DNA from 3 places in the Arthrobacter sp. B3I9 genome. Region 1 is predicted to be linked to each of the others. Evidence: riboswitches for the same ligand, from Rfam matches in the RefSeq annotation. Region 1 holds a riboswitch; each other region holds the start of a gene.

Region 1 (4,462 bases):
GGCGGAACACCACCAGGCGGAACAGGAGGAACTTGATGGCCGTGGCGGCGAGATTCGCCACGGTGACAGTGACGATCTCCAGCCAGCGGTCCGGCGTACCGGCCGCGCCGCTGTGAACCAGGGCCAGCGCGCCTGAGGTCAGGGCCAGCCCGATGCCGAACACCAGCAGGCCTTCGAAGTGGTGCCGGGCCGCGAGGCTGCGGCCCTGGATGCCGAACGTGAAGCGGCGGTTCGCGGCCGTGTTGGCCACGGCAGTGACGAGCAACGCCAGGAAGTTGGCGAGCTGCGGGTCCATGATCCCGCGGCAGCTGAGGAAGATCAGGAGGTAGGCGAGGGTGGAGGCCACCCCGATGCTGCCGAAGCGGACCAGCTGGCCGAAGAGGCTCCCGCGGAGGCTTTGTTCCTGCGGCCGGGATGCGGCAGGGAGCGGACCGCGGGCCATGGCAGCGCGCAGCTCGGGAATGGGGATCCTGCCGGATAGCAGGTCCCGGCCTAACCGGGCCATGCCGTGCAGGTCGGCCAGGGCTGTCTGGACGATGTCGACGCTGGAATCCGGGTCGTCCGTCCAGTCGACGGGGACCTCATGGACGCGCAGCCCGCAGCGTTCCGCGAGCACCAGAAGCTCAGTGTCAAAGAACCAGGCGTTGTCCAGCGTGTGCGGGAGGATCTGCTGCGCCACATCGGCGCGGATGGCTTTGAACCCGCACTGGGCGTCGCTGAAGTGGGCGCCCAGGAGGGAATGCAGCAGGAAGTTGTAGCTCCGGGAGATAAATTCGCGCTTGGGTCCGCGGACCACCCGCGAGTTCCTGGTCAGCCGGGTGCCGATGGCCAGGTCCGAATGCCCGGAAATCAACGGGGCGAGCAGGGGGCCAAGTGCCGCGAGGTCGGTTGACAGATCCACGTCCATGTACGCGAGGACCGGTGACGGGGAGCCAAGCCACACCTTCCGCAGGGCGTTGCCCCGTCCCTTCTCTGCCAGATGGACCACGGTGACTTCGCGGAGTTCCCGCGCGACACGCTCCGCAACCTGAAGGGTGCCGTCAGTGCTCGCGTTGTCCGCCACCGTGATCCTGAAGCTGTGCGGAAAGGACTCGGCCAGGTGGGCTTGCAGGCGGCGCAGGCACTCCTCAAGGTCCTGTTCCTCGTTGTAGACCGGGATGGTCACGTCCAGCAGCGGCAGCCCGACGCCGGGCCTGACGGGTGCGCGCCGCGTTTCCGCTGCGGCCGGCGGCTCAGGGCGGAGACCGGCGCCCGGAACGGGGCCGCCGGGCACCAGCAGGGTGCTCGGCGCCAGGCCGCCCGGGGCCGTAGCGCTGTGCGGCAGGGTTTCTGTGGCGTGGTCGGTGAACGTCATGGCTCAACTGTGGCGCCGCCTCATATGAGGGCTTTAGCGGCAAGCTGTGCAAGTGCTGTGCAAGTGGAAGGATGCAAGTGGAAGGATCCGGGCAGGCACCAGCCGTGCACGCTAAAGACGCGCCGGAAGGCACGAACCGGAAGGCACGAAAAGCCCCGGATCGAAGAGGATCCGGGGCTTTCGGGCTACTGTCTACGCTGATGCTGCCTTGCGGCTTAGTACCAGTTGTTCGCGTAGTGGAAGTTCAGGGCTCCACAGGGGGAGTTGTACCGCTCCTTGACGTAGTTGAGGCCCCAGTTGATCTGGGTCCGGTAATTCGTGCGGAAGTCTGCGCCGGCGCTGGCCATCTTCTCGGCGGGCAGGGCCTGGACCACGCCGTAGGCACCGCTGCTGGCGTTCGTGGCCGTGGTCTTCCAGTCGGATTCCTTGGTCCAGAGCTTCGCCAGGCACTGCATCTGGTCGGGCCCCCATCCGTAGGAGGCAAGCTGGGACGCAGCGTAAGCCTGTGCGCCGGCGGGGTCATCGACTGCAACAGGCTCCGGGGCCGGGGCAGGAGCGGGTGCCGGAGCTGGAGCCGGGGCGGGGGCTGGTGCTGCGGCTGGTTCCGGCACGGCCGCCGGGGCTGCGGGTACCGGCGCTTCAGCCGGCGTGGCGTCAGCGGAGGTAGGCTGGGCGCCGGCCGGGGCAGGCGCAGCGGTGGTTTCAACAGTTGGCGTCGGAAACAGCGAATCGTCCCGAACCCGTTCGAAATTGAGGGGCGTCACCGGGGTCGCCGTGATGGCGGATGCACCGGTGCTGCCGGTGGCTTGCGGGCTGGCCGTGGACTCGGTTGCCTGTCCGGCCGCTCCAACGCCGAGCAGGACCGCACAGACGGTGACGACGACAGCGGCGCGGCGCCCGGTGTAGCCCATGCCTCTGGCGAACCCGGCCGGGCCGCGTCTGGCCGGCTCGGCACGATGGCGTGAATGCGTGGCGTGGGTTGCGGCGTCGCCGTCCGGGCGCGTTTGTACCTTGATGTCAGTCATGATGCCTCTCAACTCCTACGGAGTTAGCTGTCGGGTGCGGATGGGAAATCCGGCCGCACGGATGCTCACGTGTCGGCTTAACCCCAAGGGTCCATGGATGCAGGGTGCCCGGGAACTTGGGTTCCCCGTCTCTGCCTGGTCCAGCGGAATCCGGGAAGCGGCAGAGTTTGGCGTAATCCGGATGTGCGGTTCCAATTGCGACCGCACTCTATCGACCGTACAGGGTATTTCCGCTAGAGTCACATTTAGGTAACGGAAATCACGGTAGCGGCGTGTCGCTCTTGCGCTGTGAGAGGGTGCGGCCCGGCGATTCTTCCTGCCGCGCAACGCCGTTTGGACGGTTCCGCGCACTCGATGTGGCCGCGCGTCTAGCGGGCTAGGAACCCGTCGAAATGGCGGCGCGGCAGGATCAATTCTGCGGATGTCAGTCCTGCGGCCGAGGGGCCGGGCGGAGCTTCTTGAGCCAGAACTCCGTCTGGGCGATATGGGCAGCCGCCGCGGTGGCGGCCGACGACGGATCACGGTTCGTTATTGCCTCGACGATTGCGCGGTGCCCCGCATTGCTGCTCGCCCGCACGGCCTGGCCGTCCTCTCCGTCCATGATGTGGAAGTGACCGTCGCGGGAACGGAAGAAGAAGCTGCCATGATCGATGGCTGTTCACGGCTGGGTGCCCTGTTCAAGGTGCTGGTTCCGGTCATGCTGCCCGGCGTCGCGGCAAGCTTCATCTTCAATTTCGTGAACTGCTGGAATGAGCTCTTCCTGTCCGTGACGCTCATGAACAGCGACTCCAACAAGACCATTCCCACGGCCCTGGCCGGCTTCATCTCGAGCTTCAACATCGACTGGGGCTCCATGTCCGCCGCTGCGGTCCTGACGGTAGTGCCAACGCTGGCAATCTTTGCCTTTGCCAGCAAGTTCATCGTGCAGGGACTGACGGCCGGTTCCGTAAAGGGCTAAGCCTGACAGCCCCACGGATCTCAGCTGCGCACAGTGAAAGGCCGGCACCCGCAGGGGTGCCGGCCTTTCATGGCCCGTGGTTAGTTTGTGCTGCCGGTCTAGGAAGCGGCAGGGCTTGGCCGCAGACGCAGCGCCTGCATGCCCCCGTCGACGGCGAGGTTCACGCCGGTGGTGGAACCGGCCAACGGGCTTGCCAAGTAAACGATCGCGGCTGCAACCTCCTCCGGGGTTACCAGCCTGCCGTGGGGCTGGCGGGCTTCCAGCGCCGCGCGCTCAGCGGCCGGGTCCGGGGCGGCGGAGAGAAGCCTGCTGACCCACGGCGTGTCAGCGGTGCCTGGATTCACGCAGTTGACCCGGATGCCCTCGTGCAGGTGGTCGGCGGCCATGCTTAGCGTCAGCGACAGCACCGCACCCTTGGTGGCGCTGTAGAGCGCACGCTGCGGAAGCCCGGCCGTCGCGGCGATGGAGCACGTGTTGACGATGGCAGCGTGGCGGGACTGGCGCAGGTAAGGAAGGGCGGCCCTGGAGGCCCGGACCATGCCGAGCACGTTGATGTCGAACACCCGGTGCCATTCGGCGTCGTCGTTGGTCTCGATTGTGCCTTGGGCACCCACGCCGGCATTGTTGGCCACGATGTCGAGTCCGCCCAGGCGTTCCGCGGCTTCCTTCACGGCGTGGCGGACGGCCGCATCATCGGAAACGTCGCATCTGATGGCGGTCAACCCGGCGCCGGCCTGCTCGGGCTGGAGGTCAAGTACCGCCACGTCGGCGCCGCGCTCTTTGAGGAGCAGGGCTGTGGCGGCCCCGATCCCGGACGATCCGCCGGTGACAAGTGCCTTCAATCCCGCAAACTCCATTGTTTGGTCCTTTCGTGTTCGGGCTTCTCTAGCCCTGGAAAAATTCCTGCCGCTGGCGTCCGAGTCCGGCCACTTCGATGTCGACGACGTCTCCGGCCTTCAGGTACGGGAAACGGCCGGACAGGGCCACCCCTTCGGGAGTGCCGGTGCAGATCAGGTCACCCGGCTCGAGGACCAGGAACTGGCTGAGGTCGTAGATGACCTGTTCCACCCCGAAGATCAAATCGCGTGTGGAGGAGTCCTGCCGGATCTCCCCGTTGACCCAGCT
Region 2 (4,462 bases), 1.7 Mb from region 1:
GCCGCGTTGGCAGCGCTGGGCGCTTTGCTCGCCCTGATTGCCGGCCTCGGACGGACCAGTCTTGCCATGGCCCGTGAGGCTGACCTGCCCCGTTGGCTGGCTGCTGTCCATCCGCAGTTCAAAGTGCCGCACCGCGCCGAGGTGGTGCTCGCCGTCGTTATCTGCCTCATCATCAGCGTGGCCGACCTGCGCGGCGCCATCGGCTTTTCCTCTTTCGGCGTCCTGATCTACTACTTTGTGGCCAACATCGCGGCCTATACGCAGAGCCGCGACAACCGACGGTACCCCAAGGCCCTGCAGCTTGCCGGCGCCCTTGCCTGCGCCGTCCTGGTGGCCACCCTGCCGGGGGAATCGGTGATCGCAGGACTGCTGATGTTCGCGGCGGGGGCCGCATACCGCCTCCTGCGCTTGCGTCTGGGAGGAGCGCGGAAACGCTGAGCGGGAGCCCTGCGATGATGGGTCCGTGACTATCGCAAAAACAATCGTGTTGTTCGTCCTGGCAGCCGTTGCCGAGATTGGCGGGGCCTGGCTGGTGTGGCAGTCGGTGCGCGAGGGCAGGGACTGGTGGTGGGCCGGACTCGGGTTCCTGGCTTTGGGGCTGTACGGCTTCGCCGCGACACTTCAGCCGGACGCGCACTTTGGCCGGATCCTGGCCGCTTACGGTGGCGTTTTTGTGGCAGGTTCACTCGCTTGGGGCATGGCTTTCGACGGGTTCCGGCCTGACCGCTGGGACATCGCCGGATCGGCAATCTGCCTGGTCGGGGTGGCAGTCATAATGTTTTCCCCGCGCAACGCCGGCTAGGTCTGGCCGCGGAGACGCCAGAGGCCGGTGATCCGCTGCCCCCAAGGCAGCAGCTCACCGGCCTTTAGGCTCCTGCACTCCAGAAGCCTGCGGCTCAGGCTCCGACGCGGACGAAGGTCACGCCGCCGGTTGCGGTCAGCCAGGAAAGCGGGTGCGCCATGGTTGCGTTGACACCGTTCATGCCGCCGCTGACGGCCTGCCCGTTGCCCGCGTAGATGGCTACGTGGCCGGACTGGACGATGATGTCGCCGGGCTGCGGGGTGGCAACAACCTTGCCGAACTTCAGGAACGCGGTGGGGCCGATGTCGCCGACCGCAACTCCGGCCGCGCGGAGGGCCTTCTCCACCATGGCGGTGCAGTCCTGGGTGATCCCGACCTGGCCGTAGGCCGCGGAAAGCAGGATAGCGTTGACGCCGCCTGCTGCAGGCACAGCTGCCGGCGCGGGGGCAGCGGCCGGGGCAGCCGCGGGAGCAGCGGCCGGGGCGGCCGCCTGGACCTTGACGGTCGCCTTCGGGGCGGCCACAGCCTGCGGTGCCGCGGCAACCTGTGGGGCCGGGGCAATCGCGGGGACCTCGGCAACCGGCTTGGGCTGCACGACGGGCGCCGGTGTAGAAATGACAGCCGGACGCTCGAAGGTGATCTGCACGGTGGAGTCCGCACTGACCGGAGCCGTGACCAGGCCCTTGACGTCGACGGAGGCCGGTGCGGACTCACGCTCAACGGGGGCGCCGGCCGCATTCGCGGCCATGGCGCCACTAAGCACCAAACCGGACGCGGCGGCGATCACGGCGACCTGGCGGCCAATGGCGGTTGCATTCCCGGTGAAAGCCGAAGACACTGCTGAGAAGCGGCTGGTGGCGGCGGTACCTTGACGGCGCGCAGAAGTATTGCTTGAAGACATGCGTGTGGCCTCTCCCAATGCCTGCGAGGTGAGCTGTCGGATTCGGATGGGAGGCACCCGGCCGCATGTGGGCCCGTATGGCGGGCCCGTGCGGCTTCACCCCAAGACCTGTGTTCAAACCGGCCAAAAAGTGGTTTCCCCGTCTCTGCCGGACATTGATGCGAGGTTTCCCCAGGCCGCGGCAGAGTTAGGCAATCGGCAGGGGGCGCCCGGTGTCGGAATCAACGGGCGCCTGTCCAACGTAACGGAACCATTACGAAAAGTCACATCGAGGTAACGGAAGGCCTAAAAGGCGCCTCGGATGCGGCACGGAGCCCGGCATAGGATTAATCCACCAGATCCAGTAAGGGGAGGTTCGAAATGAACGCCCACTGCGTAGCCATCTGCCAGCCGAGCGGCCAGCCTCAGCAGGATTTTGACGTCAACACGGAGTTGCTGATCCTCGAGGGGGACGACGTCTGCATCTCCACCTGAGATGCCGAGCCGCGCGACGGAGGATTCGACGTCCGGGTCCTGAACGACCGCACCGATGCCCTCGGTTTCATGGTCGTGACAGATTGGCAGTTCCTGGACGGCAAGGCCTATGCGGTGGTGGAACGACGGGCCAGCCGCTGAGGCAGAGAGCTACCTCACGTCACGTCAACCCTGAATTCCAGCTCGGGCCGGTATTTCGCCACGTCATCCAGCACAAGGGCGACAGCCTCGCGAACAGGGTCGCTTTCATGGTCCTGCTCTGACGAATTTTCACGGTCATGCTGGAACGAAAGGGCAAGCGCCTGCCTTGCCCGGCGGACAAATGCACCCCAGTCTCCCCCGCCGCCCCGGAACGCCCGGAGGGGTGCCAGCAGGGCGGCACGGCGGAGCCAGACGTCCTCTTCCCGGGCCCAGCGGTCCAGCACACTGTCTGCCCGCACCCTGCCCAGCAGGTCCAGACCCGAGACCAGCGGTCCGACCACGTCGACGGCCAGCGGGTCGGCCAACTCGCGGAGACCGGCTGTTCGCAGGAAGCCCTCAACCCGGGTCAAGTCTGCATTGTCCAACGTGCTGACCTTGGACTGCAGCAGGACTACGGCCGAGAGTCGGCGCTCGTACACCGGTACCGACCACAGTTCAGAACTCAGCGCGGTGATGTCGTCATGCGTCAGGCCACGGTGGCGGCGCAGAGCATCGCGTACGGTTCCCCGAACCGCCCCCACCGAAGCACCGTAGTACTGGAGTCCGCTCCCCCACCGGGATCGCAGGTCCTCTGCTCGGAACCACGATCCTTCCCGTTGCAGCGAGGCATCGATAAAGTCGCCGGCGTCACTCATACGTTCATTCTTGCGTATCCCTCTGGGTCATCAGGATGAACCGGACCATCCTTGCGGCTAAGGTTTTCCGCCCCCGACGGCTGATTCTTAGCTGCGCTCTTTTTGTCGGACCCACCGGGTTGAATAGGTTCATGGACGGCAAGCAGGTGCCCGAAGTGGTTCGGGCAGCAGGCAACAACGCTGGACCCTGTTGCGCCGCATGCAGCGCGGTGGTGGACGCCACCCGTCTGCCCGCCTCTGCCCCACTCGCCGTCCACCGCAACGACGACGACGACGGCCCCGCCAGCGTTGACGGCGGACCGGACGGCGGCCCCGCCGGTCTTGACGGCGGACGGGACGGCGGCGGCGTTGATGAAGCGGCGTTGGGCGATGACGGGGCGGCGTTGATCGACGAGCTCCGCGAACTTGAGGACCAGAAATCGGCCATCGCCGCCCGGCAGGCACGGATCTCCGTGGCCCTCGATCTGGTCCAGCGGCGCGCCCAGCGCGCGGCGGGCGTTCCCGAAGCTGAGCTCGGAGCCGGGGTCGGGGCGCAGATCGCGCTCGCCCGGCGCGAATCCCCGGCCCGCGGCTCCCGGCACCTGGGCCTCGCGAAGGCCCTCGTGACCGAGATGCCGCACACCCTCACCGCGCTCGAGCCGGCACCCCGGCGGAATCAGCGGCATCGAGATCCAGCTCGTGATGACCGACCGCACCCTCCTCCAAGGCGACAGCGAACCCGCCCGGCTCCCCGGCTACGGCATCGTCCCCGCCGGCTGGGCCCGCGCACTGATCAAACGCGGCCCGGCCCGGGCGACCGGCCTCAACCGGTCAGGACCGGTCAGCGCCGCAGATAACGAAGCTCTGCAGACCTGGCTACGGCGGCTCTACAGCGCCCCCGGAACCGGGGACCTCGTCGCGATGGACTCCCGCGCCCGGCTCTTCCCCGCCGGGCTCCGCCGCTTCCTCCAAGCCAGGGATGACACCTGCCGTACCCCGTACTGCGACGCCCCGATCCGGCACATGGACCACATCCTCGCCTGGGCCGGAGGAGGTGCGACTACCGCGGCAAACGGAGCCGGCTCTGCGAAGCCTGCAACCACACCAAAGAATTCCCCGGCTGGACAAGCCGCCCCCGCCCCCGACCCGCAAACCCGAACGAACCCGGAGAACGACACACCCTCGAAATCACCACCCCCACCGGCCACAAACACCAATCCACCGCGCCACCCTTACCCGGCACAATTCTGTCCGGCATCGCTGTGCCCTACACGCTTCGGGCCGCAGAGGACGGGCATCCGTTCCCCGGCCCGGCCGCCCCAGCCAACCCCTACCGTCCGGAATTTTGGGCACGAACTCCGGCGTAAACTCCGGCACTACGCCAAGGCCGCGAGGTACGCCCACGGGTACCACAGCCAGGTTGCCTAACCGACCGGCTTGCTGGCGGCTCGGAACCGACCGTCCTCGCTC
Region 3 (4,462 bases), 150 kb from region 1:
ATTCTTGACCACCCAGACCACCCCGGGCCGCCGCCGCGCCTTCGGCCCCGCTCCTGAGCCGCGCCCGGCCGTCGCCGTTCAGGCAGACCGCCCGCGTGATGCGCACCGCGATGAGCGCCGCGGCCGCCGGAGCACGTTTCGCCAGGTGACGGACTTTGCCGCCGCCAGCGGCTTCGGGCAGCGTGCCGGCATCGCCCTTGCCGCTACCGGGCTGGTCTTGACGGTCACAGTGCCCGCCACCGGGCCGGTCATGGCCAGCGACACAGCCGCTGTCGCCGTCGCCGCTGCTTCACAGCCTGCCGTGACCGCCGCCTCCACCAAGATCGACTTCAGCCGCACCGCCGTGAGCACCCAGGGTGACCCCGACGGAAAGCTGAAGCAGCTGCTGAGCGCACAGTCCGTGGGAACCATCACCCGCGCTGCTTCTTCCGGCACCCTTGGTGCGCCCCTGGAGAAGATGGAAACGGCCTCGCCGTTCGGTTTCCGGGTGAGTCCCATCACCGGCGGCCAAGGCGAGTTCCACCGGGGCCAGGACTACGCTGCGCAATGCGGTACGGCTGTCCGTGCCGCGGCCAGCGGAACAGTTACCTTCACGGGTTGGCACCCGTACGGCGGCGGCAACCGTGTGGTGATCGACCACGGCAACGGCCTGGAGACCACCTACAACCACCTGTCCTCCTCCAGCGTGAAGGTCGGACAAAAGGTCTCCCGCGGCGATGTCATCGCGATGAGCGGAACCACGGGCGCGTCCACCGGCTGCCACCTGCACTTTGAAGTAATGGTCAACGGCGACGTCGTTGACCCCACCGGCTGGCTCTAATAGCGATGGGCGACTCTCGCCTTTTGGGAACCCGCCGTGATCTGAATGTGACATTTCATCAGTACTGCTGTATCGTTTGAAGCACGCCAACTTCTCCGAAGTTGGCGCTCTTGAGTGGATTGCCTAACTCTGCCACCGCTCAAGGTCCGTTCGCATGACATCGTCTGGCAGGGGCGGGGGAACCAATTTCGGTCTTCGCGAGAAGACCTAGGGGTTAAGTCGCAAAGCTTCCCAGGGAGCAGCGCGGCCGGGTGACTCCCATCCGAATCCGACAGCTCACCTCGTAGGCATTGGGAGAGGCTACTTTCGTGTCTTCACGCCATAATGCTGCGCGTCACCGCGCTGGCGCGGCTCTGTTGAGCCCGCTGAAATCCATGTCCCGTGCTGCCCTTGCCGGCGCCCGGAATGGATCTCACTCCGCCGACTCAATCTCTGCCGAGTCCGGCCTGCAGGCATCGCACCTGCGCGCAGCTACCGCTTTTGGCGCGTCTTCGCAGTACACCCTTCGCTAAGTAACCCATTTTTCGGGGCGATCCGGCGTACCCCCAAGATGCCGGAGCGTCCTTACTCCGCGCCTAAAAAGCGCGGTCCAAGGAACACGAAAGAGAGAACTTAATGACTACTCGTGCACACTCTGCACGGCACCGCGCCGAGGTCACCGAGACCAGGTCGCTTGCTGTCATTGCTAAGGCCGTCGGCGACAACGCTGGCACCATGGGCCGCCAGGCCGCCGTCGTAGCTGCCGCTTCCGGTCTCGTACTGACCAGCGGCATTGCAGCCAACGCCGCCGAAATCAACGTTCAGCGCGAGTCCACCTCCGCTTCCGCCTTCGAGGTGCAGTCCGGTGCGCCGGCCACCATTTCGGCCGCTTCCACCATTGCGATTTCCTATGAGAAGCCTGCCGTTTCCACCTCGCCGGCTCCTGTCGTCGAGGCCCCGAAGCCGGCCGTGGAGGTCCGGAACTCCGACGCCGGCACCCCGGCTGCCGCTAGCACCCCCGCCGCTGCGGGCACCCCGGCCGCCGCTGGCACCCCCGCCGCTGCGGGCACCCGGGCCGCCGCTGCCACGCAGGCTGCCGCCGGCACCTCGGCAAGCACGCAGGGTCTGTCCGTCGCCAGCGGCAGGGGAGCAACCATCGCTGCCGCAGCGTACGCCCAGCTCGGCGTGTCGCAGGACTGCACCGCGCTGGCCACGAAGTCACTGGCCGCAGCGGGCATCAACTTCCACGGCTGGCCGGCCGGATACCTGTCCCTCGGCCGCACGGTGAGCGCTGCTGAAGCTCTCCCCGGCGACCTTGCCTACTACCAGAACGGTGGCGTCGGCATGGCCCACATCGCCGTCTACGTCGGCAACGGCATGGCCGTGCACGGCGGCTGGAACGGCGGAACCACCGCACTGTACAGCGCCAACGTCGGCTCCGGCCCTGTCTTCATCCGCGTCGGCGGCTAAGCACCGCTCGTCAGCATCCGGAGGACCTCCGCCTTATGGCGGGGGTCCTCCTTGCTTTTCCCCCGGTCTTTTCCGGCCGGCATGGGGTTCTTTTCCGGCGGACACGAAGTTTGCCACGGACAAAAATTCGGTGATCTGGCCTTTCGGTGTTTACTCTTGTGGTGTCGATCCATAGCCCGACCATGCAGAGGGCAGCCGGCCCTCGTGCCCCTGGCGGGTGCGGCCGTGAAGAGGTATGCGGATGCGCACACTCGTTCTGAATGCTGGATATGAACCGCTCGCGGTAGTCACCTTCCGCCGGGCGCTCGTTCTTGTGCTTACCGGAAAGGCCAGCGTGGTGGCCGAAGGCGACGACCCCGTCGTCGGGCCACAGGACATCCTTGGCCGGCCGTCGGTGATTCTGCTGAATCGGTACATCCGGCCCCGGTATAACACCATTACGGCGGTCAGCCGGCGGGGGGTGCTTCGCCGGGACGGGCAACGCTGCGCGTACTGCGGCAAAGCCGCCCACACCATTGACCATGTCCAGCCCAAGTCCAGGGGCGGCGCCGATTCCTGGGAGAACCTGGTGGCCGCGTGCCTCCGGTGCAACAACGCCAAGGGTGATCACACCCCTGCGGAGATGGGGTGGAAGCTCGGCTTCGCGCCGGGCCCGCCAAAGGGTACGGTCTGGCAGATCAAGGAACTGGAAAAGCCCGCCCCTGACTGGGACCCTTTCCTGCTGCCGGAATCCGCCGCCTGACCTGCCCGCTGGTGTCAGCGTCCAACCTTTCACGAGTGCATGACGTCTCGCGCCGGTTGTCTCGCCGATGGGATCTCAGTGACGGCGCGCTAGGCTGGGCGGGTGGAATTCGATGCTGTCATTCTCGCCGGTGGGCGGTCCTCCCGGTTGGGCGGCACACCTAAGTCGCGCCTGGTCTCCGGCGGCCGGACCCTCCTTGAACTGACGCTGCGGGCCGCACGCGGAGCGGGGAGCGTGGTCGTGGTCGGACCGGACCCCGGACCGCTTCCGGCAGGGGTGCTGAAGTGCCGGGAAGAACCTCCGTTCGCCGGCCCGGCGGCCGCCCTTGCCGCCGGGATGGCTGCCCTCGAAGCCCACCGCGAGGCCGCCCGCCCGGCGCGGACCGTTCCCCCGTTGACCCTGGTGCTGGCCTGCGACATGCCCAGGGCCGCTGCCGCAGTCACCGCCATGCGCGAGTCACTTGCTGCCGGGGTGGAGGGGGATGGCGTCCTCGCGGTCTCAGCGGACGGGCGACGGCAGCCCCTCGCCGGCTTTTATGGCACGGCTGCGCTACAACGCTCGATTGCAGACGCCGCCCGGCGGGGCGCACTGGCAAACGCCTCTGTATTCGCCCTCCTTGCTAGTCTTGACGTACGGGGACTTCGTGTTCCCCCGGGTTCGACAGACGACGTCGACACCTGGGACGACGCCGCCGCGCTGGGTGTCTCCGGCCGCCCTCCGGCAGCTGTACCTGAGGAGCCGCCCGGAGCTGAAGGAACTGATCGCGACCTTGGAGGAAAACGGTGAAGAGCCAGGATGAAACTCTGGAAGACTGGTGCCGCGCACTGCTCCAGGCCTTCGAACTGGAAGAGGTCGAGGTCGACGTCAACGAAGTCCTGGCCCTTGCGGGCGTAGCGGCGCATGCCGTAGTGCGCCCTGCCGCCCCCTTGACGACTTTCATCGCCGGCCTCGCGGCCGGCCTGGCCTCCGGGGCCGGGCAGACCCCTGACACCGCATCGATGCAGGCCGCGATGGGCGTCGCCCGGAAACTTGCCCAAGGTTACGCCTCCGCCGAAGCCCCCGAGGCATGACGCCTGCGCCCCCTTCCGGTGGCGCTCCAGCCGCCGGAGGCAATCCGGCGCCCGGTGGAATACCGGACACCGGGGAGAATGCGACAGCCGAGCAAGCCACATGGGAGGAATCCGTACAGGAGCACGCCACAGCGGAGAATGTGGCAGCGGAGAAGGCGGCAGCGGAGCATGCCGCGGGCGAGAACAAGGGCGCCGCGGCCGGACCCGATGCAACGCACCGGCACCTGGCCCACACGTGGCAGGAGGCCCGGGAACTCGCGTTCCATTGCGCCGCGCCGATTCCCGCCGCGCCGGTGCCGCTGCGGAACGCTTTGGGGCGGGTCCTCGCCGCCGACGTCGAAGCGCTGCAGGACATCCCGCACTACGCGTCTTCGGCGATGG

Evidence for each region. Region 1 has a riboswitch for cyclic di-AMP ahead of QFZ65_RS17785 (hypothetical protein). Riboswitches for the same ligand answer to the same signal wherever they lie in the genome.
Region 2: linked by a shared signal. The riboswitch ahead of QFZ65_RS09900 (hypothetical protein) and the one ahead of QFZ65_RS17785 (hypothetical protein) in region 1 are both predicted to bind cyclic di-AMP.
Region 3: linked by a shared signal. The riboswitch ahead of QFZ65_RS17135 (NlpC/P60 family protein) and the one ahead of QFZ65_RS17785 (hypothetical protein) in region 1 are both predicted to bind cyclic di-AMP.

The regions. Positions count from the first base shown of each region.
Region 1 covers NZ_JAUSYO010000001.1:3,849,837-3,854,298, reverse strand. The annotation lists gene QFZ65_RS17790 (bifunctional glycosyltransferase family 2/GtrA family protein) at 1-1,354, opposite strand, end outside; gene QFZ65_RS17785 (hypothetical protein) at 1,570-2,379, opposite strand; cyclic di-AMP (ydaO/yuaA leader) riboswitch at 2,380-2,562, opposite strand; gene QFZ65_RS17780 (FCD domain-containing protein) at 2,804-2,980, opposite strand; gene QFZ65_RS17775 (carbohydrate ABC transporter permease) at 2,990-3,337, shown strand; gene QFZ65_RS17770 (SDR family NAD(P)-dependent oxidoreductase) at 3,436-4,194, opposite strand; gene QFZ65_RS17765 (fumarylacetoacetate hydrolase family protein) at 4,223-4,462, opposite strand, start outside.
Region 2 covers NZ_JAUSYO010000001.1:2,101,422-2,105,883, reverse strand. The annotation lists gene QFZ65_RS09910 (APC family permease) at 1-438, shown strand, start outside; gene QFZ65_RS09905 (YnfA family protein) at 464-802, shown strand; gene QFZ65_RS09900 (hypothetical protein) at 897-1,703, opposite strand; cyclic di-AMP (ydaO/yuaA leader) riboswitch at 1,708-1,907, opposite strand; gene QFZ65_RS09895 (DNA alkylation repair protein) at 2,333-3,013, opposite strand; partial or broken gene QFZ65_RS09890 (HNH endonuclease) at 3,376-4,359, shown strand.
Region 3 covers NZ_JAUSYO010000001.1:3,704,358-3,708,819, reverse strand. The annotation lists gene QFZ65_RS17140 (M23 family metallopeptidase) at 5-820, shown strand; cyclic di-AMP (ydaO/yuaA leader) riboswitch at 931-1,124, shown strand; gene QFZ65_RS17135 (NlpC/P60 family protein) at 1,436-2,269, shown strand; gene QFZ65_RS17130 (HNH endonuclease) at 2,511-3,011, shown strand; gene QFZ65_RS17125 (molybdenum cofactor guanylyltransferase) at 3,114-3,797, shown strand; gene QFZ65_RS17120 (DUF6457 domain-containing protein) at 3,794-4,081, shown strand; gene QFZ65_RS17115 (molybdopterin molybdotransferase MoeA) at 4,078-4,462, shown strand, end outside.